Regions from separate parts of the Neobacillus sp. KR4-4 genome, predicted to be linked through region 2. Evidence: riboswitches for the same ligand, from Rfam matches in the RefSeq annotation. Region 2 holds a riboswitch; each other region holds the start of a gene.
What was found. A riboswitch is a leader RNA that binds a small molecule or an ion and turns the genes downstream of it on or off. The one in region 2 is predicted to bind cyclic di-GMP.

Region 1 (5,540 bases), on a different contig from region 2:
ATATCCCCGTAATATCAATTCGGCCAACCTTAATTAGTGGGTTAGGATTTTGACGGGAATATGTGTAAGATTCATTAATAGGGAGAAAAGGAATAGGTTCGGAATAGACCTGGTAAGAGGATAAGTTCCCTTCATTTCCATAAAACACTTCGCTCTCCCTTTGGACCGCGAGTGCTCTTGAAAGACCATTTATAATACAGGAATCCCCTATCTGTACCGTAGAGGAAAAAGAGACGATTTTAATATTAATTGTATCTACACAAGAGGTTCTCTGCAGCATGTTGTTCACTCCGGTGATAGCGGAACAAAAGGACCTATAATTAATGATTCCGCAGGGGTATCAAAAGTAGAGGCTAACTGGATTGTTTCTGTATCTCCCACCATTACTAACGAGGAACTTGCCACCCCGGTGATTTTGATGTTTTGGACAAAGAGTTCACGGTTATAAACTACAAAGTTCATTCTGTATGCATCCCTTTCAGGTTATCAGGTAAATTACTAAAAAAGACCATTACCCCGTTTTGTATTTCCTTCTTTAATGCTTCAATAATTAAATCATCTGAAGGGGCATCTGCAATCGTGCGATTGTCCGCAGGATGGGTGTTTAAATGATGTTCTATCCTACTCGGAAGCTGTTTAATGATGTCTTGTTTTATGAATGCTAAATACTCGTCATTTGGCAGAACGTTCAATTCTCTCTGAGTAGCTTCCACTATAGGAGGTAAATCCGATTCTAAATATCTATAAATGGCTTCCTCGATTTTCATTGATCTTTGCATTTGATCTTTTGGTGATATTGGGGTGGATAAGGATTGATTTTGTACGGCAAAGTCTTCAATTCCTGCTAATTCGGATGGATTTAGACCAATGTTTAACGTACCTTCAAGAGTCTCTACCTTTAGTTGATCAAATTTATACTCAATTTTGTCTACATGGATGGCCTGTTTTTCATATAATTGTTTGATTTCTGCTTGCATTTTTTGGAGAGTGCTCTCTAAAGACTGAATTCTTTGCTCCTGAGCTTGAATACACATCTGCAGCCATTGAAGATATTGGGAATAATCCTGATACATATAATCACCTCACAATTATTTCTCCAATAAACGTATTGATTATCATAAGATCGGCGGCCTATTTATCCTGTTTTCTTACTGCGGCTTGTAGGGGCACTGATGGTGTCCCTAATAAAGAGCCTGAAGATTTGATTGTTTGTGGTGCAGGTCCAGTAAATCCGCCAGTATTATATAAATGAGCCATCGGTTTAATAATCCCAGCACTACCTATTTGTAAGACTGAGGAATTGGTAATCCCGCCAATTTTTATGAAATTAATCTGAATGGACTGCTGGATATAAAAGTTCATTTAAAATCACCCATTCATTAAGCATTAAGTGCAATCCCTTGATCGTAAACATCTGAATCACTTGTATTAGTGGAACTTACATTATTTTGAAGTTGTAAGCTATCCCCAGTGTTAAAGGAACCAGCGCCAGAAAATGTTTTTGCGGTAGAAAATGGCATGATTTTATATACATCGCCAATATGGAAGACAGAACTGCTGCCAAGCGTAATGACCTGTGCAACTCCAACAATTGCTGGCATTTTCAACACCCTTTTTTCATAGTATCTTCTACATCCTATGTATGGGTAAAGGTAATGTGATTGATACGCCCAAAATTATTGAAATCAAAAATCCGATACGATTTTTAATATTCATTTGTAGAACGATCGATTAGAAATAGTTATAATTACCTATTTGCTTGTACAGAAAATAATAAATAAGTTGGGTTTTCGGTTGTTTAGAAAGGGACTATTATATGAGTAAGAGATCAGTCGGAAATAAACACTGTTTCTCGATAAAGGCAAACCTGATGAAAATCAGTGACGCAAAGCTATAGGGGCTAAGGTGCATTTGCACTAAGCCAGCCAGTTACCGAAAGATTAGGGTGTTTCATAATGGATATTCATGTCTGCATAGTTGTTCTATGTATCTATGAATATTCTATGAATTCTATCCCCCCTTTGGTAAAGGCGGGGTTATTTCTATTTTATGGAGGTGGAAACTAATCGACTACTTAACCTGTTTTGGACCTATAAATCCCCTTATTTTAGATGAAGATGTTTCAGAGGTTATGGTAAATGGACCTAACCAGGTGTACTGTGAACGTAAAGGAAAATTGGTATTAACGTCAGTACAATTCCGTGACAATGAACATGTCAAGACAATGATAGACAAAATTCTTGCCCCACTTGGATGGAAAATCGATGAAAGTTCGCCAATGGTAGATGCTAGGCTGCCTAATGGCTTACGTGTTAATGCCATCATTCCTCCCCTTGCATTAAATGGACCAGCCATTACAATCAGGAAATTTTCAAAGGATCCCTACCAAATTGAAGATCTAATCAACTTTGGGACAGTGACAGAAGAAATGGCATTTTTTCTAGATGCATGCGTGAAAGCCCGCTTGAATATGTTTGTTAGCGGTGGTACGAGGTCTGGTAAAACAACCACTCTGAATGCCCTTTCCAATTTTATACCTGATGAAGAAAAAATCGTAACGGTTGAGGATGCTGCCGAAATTCAGTTGGGACAGGGTCATGTAATCTCACTAGAACTTCGACCTTCCGAAATAAAAGGTAAAAGAGCCATTTCGATTCGAGAGCTTCTCAAGAAATCGTTACGAATGAGACCTGACCGTGTTATTATCGGAGAAATCCGTGGTGGAGAAGCGCTTGATATGCTTCAGGCAATGAATTCTGGCCATGATGGTTCACTTGCTACAGGGCACTCATATAGTCCAAGGGATATGATTAGCCGTTTGGAAACCATGGTCCTTTTAGCAGGATTGAATAATTCTATTAAAGACATTCGAGAGCAAATTGCAGGAGCAATCGATGTGATTATCCAGCAAACTCGTTTAATGGATGGAACAAGGAAAATTATCAATATTACTGAAGTTCAAGGAATGGAAGGAGAAAATATCGTTCTGCAAGACATCTTTTCCTTTAAACAAAAAGGAATTAATTCTGAGGGGAAAATTATTGGACAACTTATACCGACTGGTGTCCGCCCCAAATTTTATGATCGCCTAGAGGCATCAGGGATTCATATTCCAGCGTCATTGTTTAAATAATCTCAGGTAATAAGAGGCATTAAATTTATGAATGATTAGGGGCTGAATTTCCTTTAAATAGGGTTCGGCTTTTTCTTGTTCACTAAATTTGTTCGAGGGAGTTATTTCTTTTAATATATTAATTGTGAGACAATCATATTGAGGTGAAAAAGAGTGAAATTTGTGACAGTAGAATATAACCATGAATTGTTCGTTGGATTGCTTGACCAAACTGAGGCCGCAGTCCTTTTGTTAAACCTTGCTGAAGAAGCAAGAATGGGCATAAGAAGTTTTCCTCCTTCCCTGCTTAAATGTATCGACTTAGGAGATCTCTTTATTAAAAAGGTGAAAGAGGTTCTGGATTGGGTTACTAATTGCGGACAAACTTCATCTTTTTTCGTCCCAATTGAACAGGTAACTTTGCTTGCTCCTATTCCGAGACCAAGTAAGAATATTTTTTGTGTCGGGAAAAATTACGCAGAACATGCGATTGAAATGGGGAGTGAAGCCGATATCCCTGAACATATTATGGTCTTTACAAAAGCACCAACAACAGTTATTGGGCCTAATGAAATGGTCCTAAATCACAAAAATATAACGGCTCAACTTGATTATGAAGGCGAGCTTGCCGTCATCATTGGTAAAAAGGGGCGGGCAATAAAAAAAAATAAGGCATTGGATTACATTTTTGGCTATACCATTATTAATGATGTAACCGCACGAGATTTGCAATCGAGGCACAAGCAGTTTTTCATCGGCAAAAGCCTTGACACAACCTGTCCGATGGGACCTTGCATTGTTCATAAAAGTTCTATCGATAATCCGAATTCCCTAAATATCGAGACGAAAGTAAACGGAGAATTAAGACAGAATTCAAATACTAAGAATTTTATTTTTCCGATTGAAGAGGTTATCTCCATTTTATCAGATGGAATGACACTGGAACCTGGTGATATTATTGCAACTGGGACACCAGCTGGTGTAGGGAAAGGGTTTAAGCCCCCTAAATTTTTATCTCCAGGTGATCAGATGGCAGTCACAATTGAAAAAATTGGGACACTGAAGAATACTATTCAAGAATAAAGCTATACTTGAAAAATAATTTATAGCATTCTCCTATTTGTAACTTTATTTGACTTGCTTTTTTTCGTGTTTATAAACTGTTTATGGTATGATAAGGTTCGAATTAAAAGAAATTTTATACAAAAGGAGGAACTAACTTGATTCACGGTCATATTACGGCTTGGCTTTTAGCATTAATTCTATTTGTAGTAGCACTTTTTTTACATAAGGGTGGAAAAGAAAAAGGTGCAAAAATTGTTAAAATGATTTTACGAGTATTATATTTGCTTATTATTGCAACTGGTGCAGGGCTTCTATTTTCGGTTTACAAAATTGATGTTTGGTATGTTTTAAAAGCGGTTGTCGGACTTTGGATAATCGGATTATTCGAAATGATTCTTAGCCGTGTGGCTAATAACAGAAGAACTTCTGTATTTTGGATTCAGTTTGTCGTTGCATGGGTTCTTGTTTTATATCTGGGTGGAAGATTGCCAATGTCATTTTTAAACCCATAATTTTAATGTTATCTTGTAAAGGCTGTCGAACAATTCGGCAGCCTTTTGAATTTCCCATGCCTTTTATCTATGAAATCATTTTCTCTATCACTAATCGTTTTCCTGTATTTAATGTAAATTCAAATCGATCATTCACCTTTTCGTAATAGCAAAAATGGTGTTGGACATTACAAATTTGATCCTGATTATCGAAAACTATAAAATTTACCCCATCTTTGCGATTTTCATCCGATAAGAAAGATAAATGATTATAACAGTAGATGCAATCGTAAATGGAAAAGTTTAAGGAGTTTAGAGTGGTAACAAATTGAAAAAAAGCATCATCATTTACCCCATCTAAAAGCCTTTCAAGCGAATAAACTAAATGTTTCCTAATCCTGACTAAATCATGATTTCGGAGCATGGTTGCTTCATTTCCAATCCGGATTTTTCCTGTTTCATACAATTTACCTTTCTTCCAACGGTTCATTCGGAAGACTTCAATTTCTTGCTGAAGGTAATCATCTAACATTTCAGCTTCTTCCGTTTCCTCATCAAAGAAGATCCATTGGTCATTAATTTGTTCAACCGTTCCTTCTGTGTAGGCTCTCTCTTGATAATCGTATAGTCTCATTCGTTGTTGTCGATTCATTATTAACCTCCGTGCCAGATGATATCATATTCTTTTTAGACATCTTCATGGGATTTTATAACTGAAAAATAAAGTATTATTTTTTTATCTTAAGGCTGCGTTTTACTTGTCTGTTGATTTCCGTTCCAGGCACTTCGCTTTCCGCGGGCGTGCCGGGGAGCCTCCTCGTCGCTTTGCTCCTGCGGGGTCTCCCCTGCCCCGTACTCCCGCAGGAGTCTTC
Region 2 (5,540 bases):
CGACTGCCACTTCCTCTAAAAGAAGCGCCTCATCATCCTTCGAGAAAGTATCCTTCGTTTCTTTTATCATGTCAGTTACCTGAGGTGTTAATTCGCGTAATTCTTCTACCTTATCTGTGATAAAGGAGATATCTTCATTAACCTGCTTTACGGTTGTCTTGACTTTTTCAGCTGTTTCCTTAACTTTCTCCGCAATTTCACCAGGATTTCTAAAAACATAGGTAAGTCTTGATGTGTTTTTTTGTACGTTTGCTTTCATCACTTCACGTGTTTGTTTATCTAAAAGGCTAATGGCCCCGCCAGCAATGGCCCCGAGTATCATTCCGCGCCAAAATTGATTTTTCTGTGTCATGTTAACGTCTCCTTTAATCCTTGTTATTATCAATAGTACCCCATGTAAAAAATACCAAAACCTGCATATTTTTATTTTCCTAGATAGACGGAGTGCATGCAAGTCCATATTCTCTTTTAATGATTTTTTTATTGACATATAATTTCTTACATGAAAAGATGAACTTAATAATTATTCGGAAAGGATGACCGAAATGAATTTATCTGAAAAGTCGATTGAAAATGTTGAATTTATGATTGAACAAATAAAGGAAAAGTTAAAAGTCTTGAACCTTGGTGCGATTAAACCTTCACATTTTGATGAAGAAATGTACGAGGAACTGAAAGAGATTTATGATATGGTCCAAAGAAAAAATTCGTTTAGTCCTAATGAAATGCAAGCATTAGTAGAAGAGCTTGGAAGCCTTCGAAAGAAATAAAGCGAAAACCCGTTATGCACATAACGGGTTTGTTTGTTGTTAATCTTGTTCAGTTAAGATGACGGTCCCATCTTTGGTAATGGCAAGGGTATGTTCGTATTGCGCTGAATACTTTCCATCAATAGTTCTTGCCGTCCAGCCATTGAGATCCATTTTTGTTTGATATCGTCCTACATTAACCATGGGCTCGATTGTAAAGACCATCCCTTCTTTGATTCTTGCCCCTTTGCCTGGCAGTCCATAATGAGGAACATCCGGTTTCTCATGAATTACAGCGCCAATTCCGTGGCCAATAAAATCTCTTACAACCGAAAACCCTTCGCTTTCAACATATTTTTGAATTGCGTGCCCAATGTCTCCGATTCGATTACCGACAACGGCCTGTTCGATCCCTTTATACAGCGCTTCTTTTGTTACTTTTAATAAACGCTCCGTTTCCTCTGATACGTCTCCAACTGCATAGGACCAGGCAGAATCCGCTAGCGCACCGTTGTAATTAACAACCATGTCTACCGTCACAATATCCCCTTCGTTTAAAGGTTCTTTCCTTGGAAAGCCGTGGCATATTTCGTCATTTATACTTGCACATGTCGCATATTCATAGCCCTTATAGCCTTTTTGTTCTGGAGTCGCACCTTTTTTCTTAAGAAATTCTTCCACAAAGGCATCAATTTCCCAAGTGGTAATACCTGGTTTAATCAATTTAGCTATTTCTTTATGACAGGCAGCTAGAATTTCCCCTGCCTTTTTCATTGCATCTATTTCACGTTGTGATTTAAGGACAATCATTATTGTAGGGTCCCCTTCCTTTTTATTTATTTTTATGTATGCAAATCAAAATTGTTATTCGACTAAAAACATACCACTAATAAATTATAAAACATGCCGCAATAGGCAACACTTTTAATATAACTCTATCCTGATATTTTTTCAAAAATACTTTATCTATATTATTTCATAAAGTACATATTTTCCTTATTAATTTGTTCTTAATATGGTGCTTTCTTATTCTTTTTGATAGAATTAATGTAGAGTGAATAATAATTGGGTGTGAGACAAATGATTGGTGATCGCGTAAAAAAATTTCGCTTAGATAGAAAGATGTCACTTTCCGAACTTGCTGCTCAAGCAGGTGTGGCTAAATCTTATTTAAGTAACCTTGAAAATAACAAACAAGAGAATCCTTCTATAAAGTTTCTAGAAAAAATCGCTGTTGTTTTAAATATTCCTGTAGATCACTTGATACATGAAGAGATTAATAAAGAGGAACTAGATATTGATTGGATGAATCTAGTCAAGGACGCAATGAATTCGGGCGTTTCTAAGGAACAATTTCGAGATTTCCTTGAATTTAACAAATGGCGAATTAATCAAAATGATAAGTAGAAATAAAACAATCTTATTGAAAAAGAAAAGCATTCTACAAAAAAGTTATTTTTGTGTAGAATGCTTTTTTTGTACTTCCATGTGTCTTATCATCTCTCTGTGACCAAGAAATCACGAACTGCTTCTATGGATAACCCTAAGTCCTTTGCTTCCAATATGAGTGCAATCCATTCCTGATCGATTACTTCAAATTCATTTTTCGTAATAACCACTATACTCACTCCTAAAATACAGAATGTATTCCAGGTAGCCCGGCCATCCTAGCAAAAAACCTGCCTTAGACCCTCGGCTTTGCGTCCCTGCTTTTCAACAGGTTTGCCTTTTTCTGACATTTAATAAAACTTAAGTCACTGAATTCGATAGGACAATTTACTTAATCGTTATTGATATTATATCTAGTCCTATTTTAGTTGGTTGTTGTAATTTGTCGTATTGATTAAATTTTCACACAATTATTTATAACAAATTATACCATATTTCTACAAAAATATCCCAATTAAGACTTTTAATCTAAACACCATCTGTCAAAATAGTTAGTTTTTGGAAAAAACCTTGTTGTTTACTCCTTTCGTTAGCCAAAACCAGAATACTTTTCCAACATATAACTTAAATATTTGTCTAAGCTGTGAAAATTGGCATATAATGTAAACAACGAAATTATTTTCTGAATATTATTAATATTCTAGAGTAGGTGGTGATTTCATACAATGACCTTTATCCATGTGTTGAATTTTTCAATTCCGATTGCATTTATTGTGTTTGCAGGGTATTTTTTGGATCGCATATGCAAGCCAGACTCCACCAAACAAAAAGTTGGTGAAGATTGAATCTATTAAAAGGATTCCACTGTCATTCAGCTTTTTCTTTTTTGTGGAAGGAATTAAAAAAGTAATTATTTCACTCTGTTTCGGGAATGATACTTGCGTAGACGAAAGGAGTGTTGTAATTGGCACGTGGAGAACATTTTGAACATAAAAAGAAAAACCATCCAGGAAACTTCCCGGAAGGCAGTTTAACAGAAAAACATGCGAAAGAAGCAGTTGGTGACGAAGAATTCCTAGTTGTACGTGAAGCGTTTAAAAATCGTGTAGAAAACGAGGATGAGTATCGAGGAGATACTGCCCGATTACTAAATGATCAGACAGAATAAAAGGCGTGAGCATCTCACGCCTTTTTTTTATTAAGAAAAGCGCAAGCGCCCTGGTCAGCGGCGTATGGCCTGGAGCACTCCAACTGAGATAAAGGAAACACGAAGAGCCGGAGGCGATTCGATGTTGACTTATCGTAGGGCGGAGAGCGAAGGACACTAGCCGCTAGGGCGCTGGAGCTAGACAGTAATCTAAGTTCAAAAACTTATCTTTCTTATTTTTTAAGAATTCATTATTAGAATTGTCCCTTTTCAATCCTTAAGTTTCTAATAAATGGTGAAAAATCGATTGACTTAAGCCAATAAGCAGCTTTTTCAATATCCTTTGAGAATACCCTATCTTGTTTAATGGATGCTACCTGTTCGCGTGCCTTGTCGTAAAACAATCTAGTATTTGCAGCCATTTTATCAATCCCGCGAATCTCCACCGCCTGCATCGCACAAATCAGTTCAATTGCCACAACTCTTCGTGCATTCTGGATAATTTGATAGGCATGCCTTGACGCAATTGTACCCATACTTACATGGTCCTCCTGATTAGCAGAGGATGGGATGGAATCAACACTGGCTGGATGGGCAAGTGTTTTATTCTCTGATACCAGTGCCGCTGCCGCATATTGCATGATCATTGCCCCAGATTGCAAACCAGGTTGAGGACTAAGGAATGCTGGTAAATCATTCAACTGCGGATTAACCAATCTTTCAATCCGTCTTTCTGAAATATTCGCCAGTTCAGCCACGGCAATTTTCATAAAATCCATTGCAAAAGCAATCGGCTGTCCATGAAAATTCCCCCCAGAAATCACCTTTTCCCCATTATCAAAGATTAATGGATTATCCGTTGCCGCGTTCATTTCAATTTCTAATTTTTCTTTCACATAATCCAGAGCTTGCCACGATGCACCATGAACCTGTGGAATGCAGCGGAGAGAATAAGCATCTTGAACTCGTAACTCGCCCTGCTGTGTAGTTAATAAACTATCACTTAAATAACCACGGATTCTTGCGGCTGTATCAATTTGTTGTTTATAACCCCTAGCAACATGAACTTCTTCCGCAAATGCATCAATAATTCCATTTAACCCTTCCATTGTCATAGCTGCAATTAGCTCACTTTCATGTGCTAGTTGTTCAGCCTCCAAATACCCGATCACACCCATAGCTGTCATCGCCTGTGTCCCGTTAATAAGGGCTAGACCTTCTTTGGCCCCCAAGGTTAAAGGCAAAATTCCCTCTTGTTGGAGTGCTTCAAAAGCCGCCATTTGCTTCCCTTTGTAAAATACCTCTCCCTCGCCAATTAAAACCAGTGCAAGATGAGAAAGCGGGGCTAAATCACCGCTTGCCCCCAGAGAACCTTGCTGTGGGATAACAGGAATGATATCCTGATTTACTAACTCTAATAATTTTTCAATGACAACAGGTCTGACTCCTGAAAAACCCTTGAGGAGAGCGTTAGCTCGTAGAAGTACCATTGCTTTGGAAACTAATTCTGGAAAAGGTTCACCAACCCCGCATGCATGGGAGCGAATTAAATTAAGTTGGAGGTCCTGAACATCGTTTTTATCAATAAGGACGTCGCTGAACTTTCCAAATCCTGTCGTAATTCCATAAACTACTTTTGATTCAGAAACAATTCTTTCAACTGCTTCTCGACTCTTCTTAACTGCTTCCAGGCTCTCACTTGAAGCCATGATCTTTTGTTTTCGATATAAAACATCTTTCATCTGCTCTAATGTTAAACTTCCACCTGTCAGTGTTATCATATCGTCTCTCTCCTCTACCACTGTAGTATAATAAAGAAAGAGGCTGGATTCCGAATCTAATAGATTGGGAGTCCAGCCTCTTTTATGATGAATTGATTGAATTTTTTCAGATGCCTCATGGGTATCATTCCATTCTTTATTTAACTTAGTGATAATATTGTATGGTGTGCTAAGCATATTTGTCAATTTAATTTCCAGAATTTTACGACGATAATACTTTAGCGAGATAATAAATGAAAGGAAAAATGCTTAGGTTACAAAATATCTTGAGATTCCGTTATACTATATACAGGTTAAAATGGATGTACCTGAAAGGAGTAACTATGAAATCTCTTGTACTTGCTGAAAAGCCAAGTGTGGCTAGGGAACTTGCCCGTGTACTTGGCTGCAATCAAAAACATAAAAGTTATATGGAAGGCAATCAATATATTGTCACATGGGCACTCGGCCATTTAATTGAATTAAAAATGCCAG
Region 3 (5,540 bases), on a different contig from region 2:
GGGGTACCCTCATTTCTATTCGCTTTTGGATAAAACTAACACCCAAACTATACCATATCAAATTAATTTTCAGTTAATTCAGGTTCTATATTTGAGTAATAAATAAAATTTCTGCTAAAATAAACAGACTACATTTTTCGAGGAGCCAAAAAAATGACAAACAACCAAACATTTATCGGTTATATTGGAACATACACCAAGGGCGGCAGCGAAGGAATCTATACGTTTAAACTAAATACGGATAAGAAAAGAATCGAAGATATTCAAGTTGCAGCTGCACAGTTAGAGAATCCAACTTATGTCACGATCAGTAAGGACAATCGATACCTCTATTCTGTGGCTAAAGAAGGAGAAAATGGAGGCGTAGTTGCTTATTCCATAAACAGGGAAGGCGGATTAACCGAGCTCAATCGTCAGTTACTTCAGGGCTCATCGCCTTGTCATGTGAGTGTTGACAGTAACAACCGTTATGCATTCAGTGCCAATTATCATAAAGGATCGGTAGAATCTTATTTAATTAACCAGGAAGATGGAACGATTCAACCAGCTGCATCGGTTATAAAACATGAAGGTTCTGGTCCAGACCCAAGACAAGAGAAACCGCATACCCATTATGCCGGCATCACCCCTGATGAGAATTATCTAGCAGTGGTTGAATTGGGTATTGATGCTTTAATTACTTATGCAGTCAACAGTGATGGAACACTTTCAAAAGCGCACTTTCTTCCATTAAAAGCTGGAAGCGGACCAAGACATTTAGTTTTCCATCCGAACCAAAAATTTGCATATATCATGACAGAGTTTAGTTCGGAAGTGATTGTTTTATCCTATCATTCGGAAAATGGTCATTTTACAGAGAAACAATATATTTCAACGCTTCCTGAAGATTTCACCGAGAATAATCAAGGAAGCGCCATTCATATTTCATCTGATGGACAGTTTGTTTATGCGGGGAATCGTGGCCATAACAGTATTGCTGTTTTCCGTGTAAACCAAGAAACGGGAGAGCTTAGTTTTGTTGATCGCACCTCCACTGAAGGTGATTGGCCGAGAGATTTTATGTTCGACCCAACAGAGAAATTCATTGTGGCGTCAAACCAAGAGTCCAGTAACCTCGTCTTGTTTTCGCGTGATGAAAACACAGGAAAACTTGCATTGATTCAGGCTGATATCGAGGTTCCGTATCCGGTTTGTGTGAAGTTTTTAAATTATTAAAATTAAAAAAACAGCTTAACAAATTGCTCATTAATTTGTTAAGCTGTTTTTTTAATCAATTGAATATTGCGAAAATTAAACACTCAATTACCCCTCTTATTAATTATATTCCGGTTCAATCGTCTTTAATCCAAGGGAGCGATTTAGGAAATCCCTAATTTCATCAATAGAGAGTCCTATCTTTTTAGCTTCATTAATAAGATCTAACCATTCTGTATCAATATCTTGTTCAACGGTTAATGCAGGCAAAATTAACCCTCCTAAAATGATTACTATTTTAGGTAACTCAGCCATCCTAGTTAAAAACCTTAGACCTGTAGCTTTGCGTCCCAATCTTTCGAAAGGTTTGCCTTTGTCATTCATAGTATTAAAGTATTAAATTATTATAGAATAAACTAATAGTACTATAGTCTTGATGGAAACTAAATGAAAATATTTCCAAAAATATCGACAGAATTTCGACAAAATTTATATAAACCAATTAATCGTAGTTTAGAAGTTTTAAAACACATTTCTCACATGTTACCTGACCTATTTCAATAAATTTAATTTTTTTAAGGGTCTTCCTATTAATAATCCGATCCTTGTTAAAGACTATACCGCATGCACAATGATAGGAATCCTTCACAATGTGAATCTTGTTTCTTTCTTTTATTAGTGGATATATCATGATTCCCCTTCTTTTCTAATTATTAGTTCCTAAAAAAGAACTTCCTTTGTTCATTATAAAGAAATTGTAGAATTTTGTAAACGGAGAGGAGTTAATTTTACCCAGATAAATTTCATTCACCTATAATACGAAAGTGGTAGATTATTGGATTATTTTAATGTGAATATCCCCGTTTGTTCTTTAAAAGGAACAATGGTAAAATGTATATTAAGAAATAATAGTTAGTTAGGAGCAAGGACTTTGGATCATCAACCGATACAAGGTAGTTGTAGAATCGATAAGAAAAGAAAGACACAGAAACGATTTCTTTTCATAAAAGTTCTATTGATTATTTTATGGGGCCTATTTTTGTTGGTAAATACCTGGACTGAGAGTATAGAGCGACTAATATATTTACATTCTTTTGGATTAAAGTGGGTTTCAAATCCTGATTTTTTGTCTTTTTTTTATTTTAATGATTTAACTTTGATTCATCCTGAATTTATTAAAATTAAATTAGGACATTTTGTTGGTTTTGCGATCATGGATTTTCTTCTCTTCAATCTATTTAGAAGTCACAAATATTCTATTGGCATATCCATTATTTTTGCGTTTTTAACAGAATTCCTGCAACTGTTTTTTGGTAGAGATGGACGGCTTTACGATTTAGTTATTGACTCATTCGGTATTTTATCAGTATTTTTTATATTAAAAGTACTTATTCGTGACAATACTAAGTAAGACGTTTACAAGGTAAGGAAGTGACTATTTGCCTTCAATGGATTTTTTGCAAGCTCAAGAAACGCTTAATTTAATGGAGTGGATTTTAAGAGCTGTAATTGGATTCTTCTTTATGCTCATTGTTGCTAAACTAATGGGACAACGTGCCATTTCTCAATTAAGATTACTTGATTTCGTTATCGCCCTAGTTGTTGGTAATATTATTGCCCATCCATTATCAGACGAGCACCTTGGAATGAAAGGTGCGATGACTACAACCATCGTATTGGTGGTTCTGTATACCGGTGGTTTATTTATCAGTTTAAAATCAACCCGCATCGGAAAGTTTCTAGACCCCGATCCATTTCCTCTTATTAAAGAAGGAGAAATTCTTTATAAAGGGTTAAAGAAAGCTAGAATTTCAATTGATTATTTATTAGCAGAGTTGAGAAAAGAAAAAATTGAGGATGTAAAAAAAGTAGCATTAGCGCTATGGGAATCAGATGGGAAACTTTCCATTTTCTTAGATCCGCAGTATGAGCCGATTACGCCATCCACCTACCAGATGACAACGAAGCCTTTTGATCTCCCACAGACCGTTATAAGAGAAGGCAAGATTGTTCATCATACACTAGAAGAAAAAAACAAGAATGAAAGGTGGCTTGTGGATACTCTTAATCAAACACATCAAACAGGGATCCAGAATGTTTTGTTAGCCACAATTGATGGGGAAAACAATTTGAGGGTATTCATTTATAAATAATTGCATATGAAAGAAACATAAGCCATCTGGTTAGGTTAGATGGCTTATTAATGTGGCAATACCGCCTTTAATAGACTAGTAAGTCTCTTCTTATACAACAAGAGGTACATTTTCTTGCCTTGTGACTGCTCATCTATTTGTGAAGATACTTCATATTCTGAAGGCCAAAGCCAGTTACCAATTTCAATCAATGTATGTTTGAATGTATCATAGCTAAAAAATTGATAATCGAGGAAATCCCAGTACTGCCTAAATGCCTTTAAAGTTTGGTATTCCCAAAGAGTATTCACTTGAAATGGGAACATCTTGATTTCGTCTAAGTGTGGAAATTGCTGATAAACGATGGATAAGGTCCTGATGTTCCGCTTTAAGGTTTGGTGAGATTCCGCGAGCTGTATGAAATGGTCAAAATCAATCTCCTTCCTCTCCTTGTCAATGACTTGAATAATATCCATAAAATATTTCATTGAGTCTAAATTATGGCGCCAGCCGTGAAGGCAAATCATATAAAAGGTATGAAGTGGGGAAAGTTCTTTAATATACCCGGATTGGCTCACGGGTACCGACTGCTCCCAAAGATCATTTATATTAAACCTCGAGGTACTTCTTTTTACCAAATCCCAATGTAATTCCACCACTAGCGGCGTGGGCGAATCAGGTAATTTCTTGCTAAAACTACAATGAAAATGACCAGGTATGGACTCTTCTTCCACCGTAAAACCTAACGATTTAACAGATTCAATGGCGATAGTAAGATCCTGAATTTTGACTAATAAATCAATATCAGAGGTAGCCCTTGCCCCGATGTGGCCAAAATATTTCTCAGCAAAATAAACCCCTTTCAGCGCAATAACGTCTATCTTTTTCTCCTCAAACAACCTTAATAATTGATCTGTTTGATTTTTAATAAAAAGATTTTGATACAATCCTTTATTATATTCTTCTTTAAGATGAAATTGAAAAAACGCAGGAGTTTGCTCGAGCCTCCCCTGCTGTTTTAATAAAAAATAAACCTGGGAGGCAGTACCGTCATCTTCAATATCCTGAAGAACTTGATGATACAGCTCCTCATCCTGAGGCAGTGATTTCTTACTATCATATAAAAATTTCACGAACTCTAGACTCACCAGCCTCATCTCCCATTTATTAGTTTGAAACTAAAGACAAAGGTGTTTCTTTTTTAGAACTATACGATGTTTCATTGAGTTTTCGATATAAACCTTTTTGTCCCATTAACTCCTCATGTGTTCCCTGTTGAACGATTTTTCCCTTATTCATCACCATGATTACATCAGCGTTTTGGATTGTCGACAAGCGATGGGCAATAATAATTGTCGTTCTGCCTTTCATCAATTCATCCAGTGCTTCTTTGACGAAATATTCTGTTTCCCCGTCTAAAGCCGAAGTAGCTTCATCTAATAGTAAAATTGGCGAATCTTTTAAAATGGCTCGAGCAATGGCGACTCTTTGTTTTTGGCCTCCAGATAATTTAACTCCATTTTCACCAATTTGGGTTTCGTATCCGTTAGGAAGCGAGAGAATGAAGTCATGAATCTCAGCATTGATTGCCGCTTCCACCATTTCTTTCTCCGTCACATTGGGACGGGCAATCAAAAGGTTCTCTCGAACGGTTCCAGCAAATAAGAAGGTTTCTTGTGGGACATGGGCAATCGAACTTCTTAACTCTGAAGCGGAGAACTCTTCTATGGATTTACCAGCAATTTTAATTTCTCCTGATTGCGGCTTATAAAATCCCTGTAATAGATTAAACAGGGTACTCTTCCCCGCTCCACTCGGACCAACTAACGCCACCACTTTCCCAGCAGGAATCTCTAAATGAAAATGTTCCAAAACATTTTTATTTTCCACATAACTAAAGGTCACGTTATGAAACCGAATCGAATCGACTTGGTTCAAGGTGGGCTTAAACGAAGGTAAATCTTGTAGATCAGCTGGTGTTTCAAGGACAGCTAACACCCTTTCAAGTGCGGCAACAGACCGTTGAAAGCCAGCCCATAAACTAGCCATTCCCGTAATTGGATAAAATAAGTGCCCAACTAAGTTTAGAAACGTTAACAATGCTCCAACGGAAAGCATTCCTTTGGAGACAAAAAGGGCTCCGACAGACAGGTTAATCATAAAAGTAATCGAACTTAAAATTTGACCGCCCGAATTATACCAGCTTTGAAGTTT
Region 4 (5,540 bases), on a different contig from region 2:
TCCTTAATCGAGCATCCATGAAAGAGGATCAAAATACGATCAATTATCTAAAGAAACATCATCTTTGTCATACAATCGAATGGGATGATTTCAAGGACTATCAAGTTGACGCGTCAACCATAAATTGTGTGGAAAGGGAAATGAGAAAGAATATCTCATCTAATAATAATGAAGCAGATAAGATAGCAAAGGACATCCTGAAAATAATGAAATAATTCTATTTATACATCTTGGGTAAGGGGGATTTACGTTGACTTGGTTACATAATACTCCTTTTTCTACAAACTTAAGATAAGTGATATTTTTAAAATAGAAGGGAGGTTGTATAGATGAATAAAAGAAAAGGTTGGATCCTAGCATCGATTCTTTGGATGGCATTAATTTTTTGCTTCACACAGCTTCCGTATTTTACTGGAGAAAAAACATCCAAGGCTATTCAACATGTAGTAGTGAAAGAGCACAATACTATTCACACACCTAGTGCGGACCATGAAGAGATTAATGTACTGAACCTGATCGTAAGGAAAGCAACACATGTTACGGTATTCGGGATACTAGCTCTATTATTGTTTAAATCACTTGAAATCTATCGATATTCTTATATTCTTTCATGGGTGCTAACCTTTCTTTATGCGGTAACAGATGAATTCCATCAATCGTTTATGCCAGGAAGAGTTTCATCTTTTAGGGATGTCTTGTTTGATTCTCTTGGAGCCTTTCTTGTTCTGTCATTCATTTTATTGATTAATAGAAAGAGAAAGCTAAGTTATTCAACAAAAGTTATCAATTAGAGTGAAAATTAAGCCTGGTGACATGTTAAAGGACCGAGCGGAACGGTTCAAGTATTATATGAAGGCACATTAGTATTGGAGACCCAGAACAATTTGAGTTGAAGAAGGGTACACATTTGATTCTTCCTGTCGGTTTCGGAGATTTTGAATAAGATGGGGAATATGAAAATTATCGTTTCGGATACCTAAGATACACTTTTTTTGTATGCTAAATCCTCCCGCTTTACGGTGGATTTTTTTGAAAACCTACCATAAAACGGGAATAGCGATTTGGAATCTAGTACATTATACCGTACTTTATTATATGGATATGTACACTATGAATGAATCATCATTTGAATAACTAATTTAATCCAACCGAAAAACGCAAACCATAATGGAACACTTAAAGACGTCCCCCACAATAATCCTAATAAAAGATTCCCTTGCTTGTCCATGAAATCCACTCCTATTGTTAGTTGTAGATAAATCTGGTAATGCACGGTTCAGTTTTTTAGTATATTTGTAAACGCTTTCAGTTTTCTTTTTTATATGATAACCAAATATGGATGGGGAATAAAGTAGAAATATGCAAATAACATGCAAAATATTTCGACAGATTCACTTATTAGACTTTTTATGTCAAGGGGGGGACCAATCTATTATTTACTATTTTTCAATTGGAACGAGAGTGCCTCTCCTTAGTGAAAGATTTTACGTAGGATAAAATAGACGATTCCCCATAAAGGAATGGATAAAAGAATCCCCCAAAGGCAGCCCCTGCCGAAATTTCGCCCATCTTCCTTCTCTGCCATATGTATCACTCCACTTCCGAAACAGGTTGCTTATCACTATTTAACCATGTATGGATGAACGGTTATATTTAATTCGTTCGATGAATAGTTACAAATTTTATGGCATTGTCGAACAGAATCAATAATGAAGGTGTTTGCAATTGCCAGATTATTAACATATAAATAGGTTATTTGCTCTATTTATTACTAGAAACAATTAGTATATTATCAATAAAAACACATAGTTCGTACGAAAGGGCAAATCCATTGAAAAGTGGAGGCGCAAAACTAAAGGGGCTAAGGTTCTAAAACTATGCCAGCCAGCTGCCGAATATGATCACCTTACGACGGATTATGAATATACTCTGGGAGGTTACACTATGGTTATCTTTATTGCAGGCTTATTTGTTGGATCGTTCTCTATGCTTACAGTAATGAGTCTTATGGTTGCAGCTAAAAGAGGAGACCAACTACTTGAATCACAACGATAATTTGAAAGCGTTTTCTAAACAACCTCAACTTTTGGGGTTGTTTTTTATTTTTCAAAATAAGTTAATTACATATAATTTAAAAAAACGGAAGGGGAGAACGGGGTGAGAAGGGAAAAAGTACTGATTACTGGCGGAGCTGGGTTTATTGGCGGGAATTTCGTTCATTATATGATGAATACATACCCTCAATACGATATTTATAATCTTGATTTATTAACCTATGCCGGTGATATAACAAAGCATCATGATATCGAGGGGAGACGAAACTATCATTTTATTAAGGCGGATATCACGGAGCGCGAGGTGATCATTTCGTTGTTTGAACAAGAGAAGTTTGATTATGTGATACATTTTGCAGCGGAAAGTCATGTCGATCGATCGATTGCTGATCCGAGTATCTTTGTTTGGACCAATGTTTTAGGGACTCAAGTGTTATTAGATGCGGCTCTGCAGGTGGGTGTTAAGAAGTTTGTCCATGTTTCGACCGATGAAGTATATGGTGAATTGGACTTTGATCCAACTACGTTCTTTACAGAAGAGTCCCCATTGCAGCCCAATAGTCCCTATAGTGCAAGTAAAGCATCGTCAGACCTGCTAGTAAGAGCCTATCATGCAACATACGGACTTCCAGTCAATATTACACGATGCTCTAATAACTATGGACCGTATCAATTCCCAGAGAAACTGATACCAATGGCCATTTCTAGGGTTCTAAATAATGAAAGGGTTCCGGTATATGGAGACGGAAAGAATGTCCGGGATTGGCTCCATGTCCTGGACCACTGTTCAGCCATCGATCTTGTCATGCATAAAGGTGTTACGGGAGAAGTTTATAATATTGGCGGGCATAACGAGCGGAGTAATTTAGAAGTGGTAAAGACAATCATTCGTTTCTTAGGGAGGTCGGTTGATTTAATTGAATTTGTAACGGATCGGTTGGGGCATGATAAACGTTATGCTATTGATCCTGCGAAGATAGAGAAGCTTGGCTGGAAGCCTACTTTTACTTTTGAAACTGGTATTTCTCAAACTATTAACTGGTATTTAAATAACAATTGGGGTCGGATCAGGTAAAGTTGCTGAATTACCGAATATCCAGCCATCTAACGGAAAAATCAAAAGAGAACTGAAATCAGTTCTCCTTTGATGTAAACTTTATAGCTAAATCGTATTTTAAAAGTGAGTGGATATTAAATCTTTGATTTTATCCTGGTCAATTACCAGTTGATAGTTATTAGCCTTTAAAATGTCATCATACATTCTTTTTCCAACACCAGGAATCTGATGATATTCCAATTGTGTATTTGGTTCAAAGTCTTTTGCTGCAAGTCCAAGACTTAACATATCGGAAGTTGACATATTGCTTGCTATTACAAAGTTAGGAATAGATTTTACGAGTGAAGGCAGATTATTGATATTACTTGGACTTAGAGCTTTCTTAGCAATTCCTTTTAGTGCCTCTTCTTGGAGTTTTTGACGGCCATACTCTCCGCTTTTTAGAGAATAGCGTTCGTGGACAACCTCTGCGACCATTTTTCCATCTAAAGTATGTGTACCTGCACTTATTACTTTATTTTTATTTTCCTTATACCAAGGATGGGTTAATTTAACATCAAATGGGACATTCATATCAATACCACCAACCGCATCAACCATCGCTTGAAAGCCGCCATAATTGGTTTCTACATAATAATTGATCGGAACACCGGTTAATTCTCCAACTGCGTTGACAGCAGCCTCTATCCCTTTTTTGGCCCCTTTTGTTGCCTGCATAATATATTGGACACTCGTAATTTTGGTATATCCATAGCCATCTAAATGGACACGGGTATCACGTGGAATGCTTATTGCATCATATTTATGCTTCGTTAAATCCACATGAACAAGCATCATTGAATCAGAATGCCCTATCTTTTGACCTTTTCTTTCATCGGAACCGATTAATAACAAATTAAAAACAGGTTCTTTTATCTCTACACTCTTATTTACTTGCTGTTCATTGTTCCCAGAATTTACAACGGGAACGGATGTAAAATGATTATCTGGCTGTAATTGATAATATCCGTATCCTACGCCAGCAATAACGAGTAAAAGGATACCCAAAAAGCTAAATCCTACGATTTTCCATTTATTTTTTTTGCCTTTTTCTTTCATATTTCCTCCGATATTGGTAGAGAGTTTCCTCTAAATTAACTAGGTTAATAGTCATAAAAATATTTTACTGTTTTTGGATATTGGATTCAATATTAATTAATTGGAAGGAACGCGGTTGTATTTGTCCATATTCATTTGAGCCAGAGCTATTATTCATCCGCAGGCCAGGTAAAAATAATAGAAATTTTGATGCCGCGAATAATAGCGGAATTAAGAGGCACAAGCAGCTAATTGGTACTATGTCTACAGCATTTAGGACACCGGGACTGATTTGGATTCTAATTATTGAAATCGCAACTTTAAGTTACTTATGGGGTTCAAGTGCATGGTTACCTTCTTATCTTTTGCAAGAGAAACACTTTTCTTTAAAACAAATGGGAATGATCGCTTCTCTACCTTTTGTGATAAGTATAGGCACTGGTTTTCTTGGAGGATATATCCTTGATCGCTTACCCACAAGAAAATTGACTCTTTTATTCGTAATTGGTGGAGTGGGCACGGCTCTTTCTGTAACAACGGCCATCATATCCACAAACCCAATCATTACAGCAATCGGTTTGATTTTGGCTAATGGATTTTGGGGAATACAAGGTCCAGCAATTCCGACGATGGTTCAAAATTTGTCTGATGCTAGAAGTGTAGGAAGTACATATGGAATTGTAAATGGCATAGGGAACTTAGTTTCGGCATTTATGCCTACAATAATGGGAGTGGTTATTGGAAGTCTAGGAGGGAATAACTTTGTAGGTGGATTTTATCTATTAGTGGGCACACAAATTATTACAGCAATATGCGGGCTATTCTTTTTAATGTATAAAAAAGATTTGCTCATCTTAAAAGGTAATGTCGTAACGAAATAAAGATGATTAGTGAGGGTTAAAAATCCCGAGCCATTGTCATCGCCCGATATTGGTCGAAGATTAATAGTTTATTATAAAGCTACTTCATTGAGACCTTTTAAAGCAATCCTGCGGAACCATGTGAACCGTTCCCTTGGTACTCCCGGACACTCCTGTGTCTTTAGACTGATATACGCAATAAAATATTAGTAGTATTCAACCATTGATAATAGTTGGAATATTAAATAAAATGAAACCAACCCATCAGACAGGTGAGACATGTAAGACGCATAAGACAGGTATATACATAAGACAAGTAAAACGAATGGGGTGCTGATCATGTCGAAAAAAGTTAGTAGTATTGTAACGGAATATATTTTGGGAGAAATTAGGAAGGGTACGTTTAAAGTAGGGGATAAACTGCATTCGGAAAGGGAGCTGATGGAAACATTAAAGGTAGGCCGCTCATCCGTGAGGGAAGCCTTAAATAGT

Region 1: it holds a riboswitch for cyclic di-GMP, as region 2 does, so the genes downstream of both, ACE198_RS14875 (TadA family conjugal transfer-associated ATPase) here and ACE198_RS25700 (anti-repressor SinI family protein) in region 2, are expected to answer to the same signal.
Region 3: it holds a riboswitch for cyclic di-GMP, as region 2 does, so the genes downstream of both, ACE198_RS18065 (anti-repressor SinI family protein) here and ACE198_RS25700 (anti-repressor SinI family protein) in region 2, are expected to answer to the same signal.
Region 4: it holds a riboswitch for cyclic di-GMP, as region 2 does, so the genes downstream of both, ACE198_RS01800 (DUF3789 domain-containing protein) here and ACE198_RS25700 (anti-repressor SinI family protein) in region 2, are expected to answer to the same signal.

The regions. Positions count from the first base shown of each region.
Region 1 is NZ_JBHHJU010000013.1:68,874-74,413, forward strand. Features, by position in the region: gene ACE198_RS14850 (spore germination protein GerPE) at 1-280, opposite strand, end outside; gene ACE198_RS14855 (spore gernimation protein GerPD) at 286-462, opposite strand; gene gerPC (spore germination protein GerPC) at 459-1,073, opposite strand; gene ACE198_RS14865 (spore germination protein GerPB) at 1,132-1,362, opposite strand; gene ACE198_RS14870 (spore germination protein) at 1,380-1,601, opposite strand; cyclic di-GMP riboswitch class I at 1,851-1,937, shown strand; gene ACE198_RS14875 (TadA family conjugal transfer-associated ATPase) at 2,093-3,133, shown strand; gene ACE198_RS14880 (fumarylacetoacetate hydrolase family protein) at 3,287-4,195, shown strand; gene ACE198_RS14885 (YisL family protein) at 4,333-4,689, shown strand; gene ACE198_RS14890 (DUF2777 domain-containing protein) at 4,757-5,320, opposite strand; gene ACE198_RS14895 (hypothetical protein) at 5,423-5,540, opposite strand, start outside.
Region 2 is NZ_JBHHJU010000039.1:1,225-6,764, forward strand. Features, by position in the region: gene ACE198_RS25680 (YtxH domain-containing protein) at 1-352, opposite strand, end outside; gene ACE198_RS25685 (DUF1128 domain-containing protein) at 546-770, shown strand; gene map (type I methionyl aminopeptidase) at 810-1,559, opposite strand; gene ACE198_RS25695 (helix-turn-helix domain-containing protein) at 1,830-2,156, shown strand; gene ACE198_RS25700 (anti-repressor SinI family protein) at 2,246-2,368, opposite strand; cyclic di-GMP riboswitch class I at 2,399-2,486, opposite strand; gene ACE198_RS25705 (hypothetical protein) at 3,103-3,306, shown strand; gene hutH (histidine ammonia-lyase) at 3,540-5,066, opposite strand; gene ACE198_RS25715 (DNA topoisomerase III) at 5,390-5,540, shown strand, end outside.
Region 3 is NZ_JBHHJU010000019.1:4,576-10,115, reverse strand. Features, by position in the region: gene ACE198_RS18070 (lactonase family protein) at 154-1,215, shown strand; gene ACE198_RS18065 (anti-repressor SinI family protein) at 1,315-1,464, opposite strand; cyclic di-GMP riboswitch class I at 1,493-1,576, opposite strand; gene ACE198_RS18060 (VanZ family protein) at 2,126-2,605, shown strand; gene ACE198_RS18055 (DUF421 domain-containing protein) at 2,643-3,347, shown strand; gene ACE198_RS18050 (nucleotidyltransferase domain-containing protein) at 3,395-4,474, opposite strand; gene ACE198_RS18045 (ABC transporter ATP-binding protein) at 4,494-5,540, opposite strand, start outside.
Region 4 is NZ_JBHHJU010000002.1:22,624-28,163, reverse strand. Features, by position in the region: gene ACE198_RS01810 (glycosyltransferase family protein) at 1-215, shown strand, start outside; gene ACE198_RS01805 (VanZ family protein) at 330-791, shown strand; cyclic di-GMP riboswitch class I at 1,812-1,896, shown strand; gene ACE198_RS01800 (DUF3789 domain-containing protein) at 1,945-2,055, shown strand; gene rfbB (dTDP-glucose 4,6-dehydratase) at 2,158-3,129, shown strand; gene ACE198_RS01790 (LCP family protein) at 3,229-4,209, opposite strand; gene ACE198_RS01785 (MFS transporter) at 4,290-5,069, shown strand; gene ACE198_RS01780 (FadR/GntR family transcriptional regulator) at 5,388-5,540, shown strand, end outside.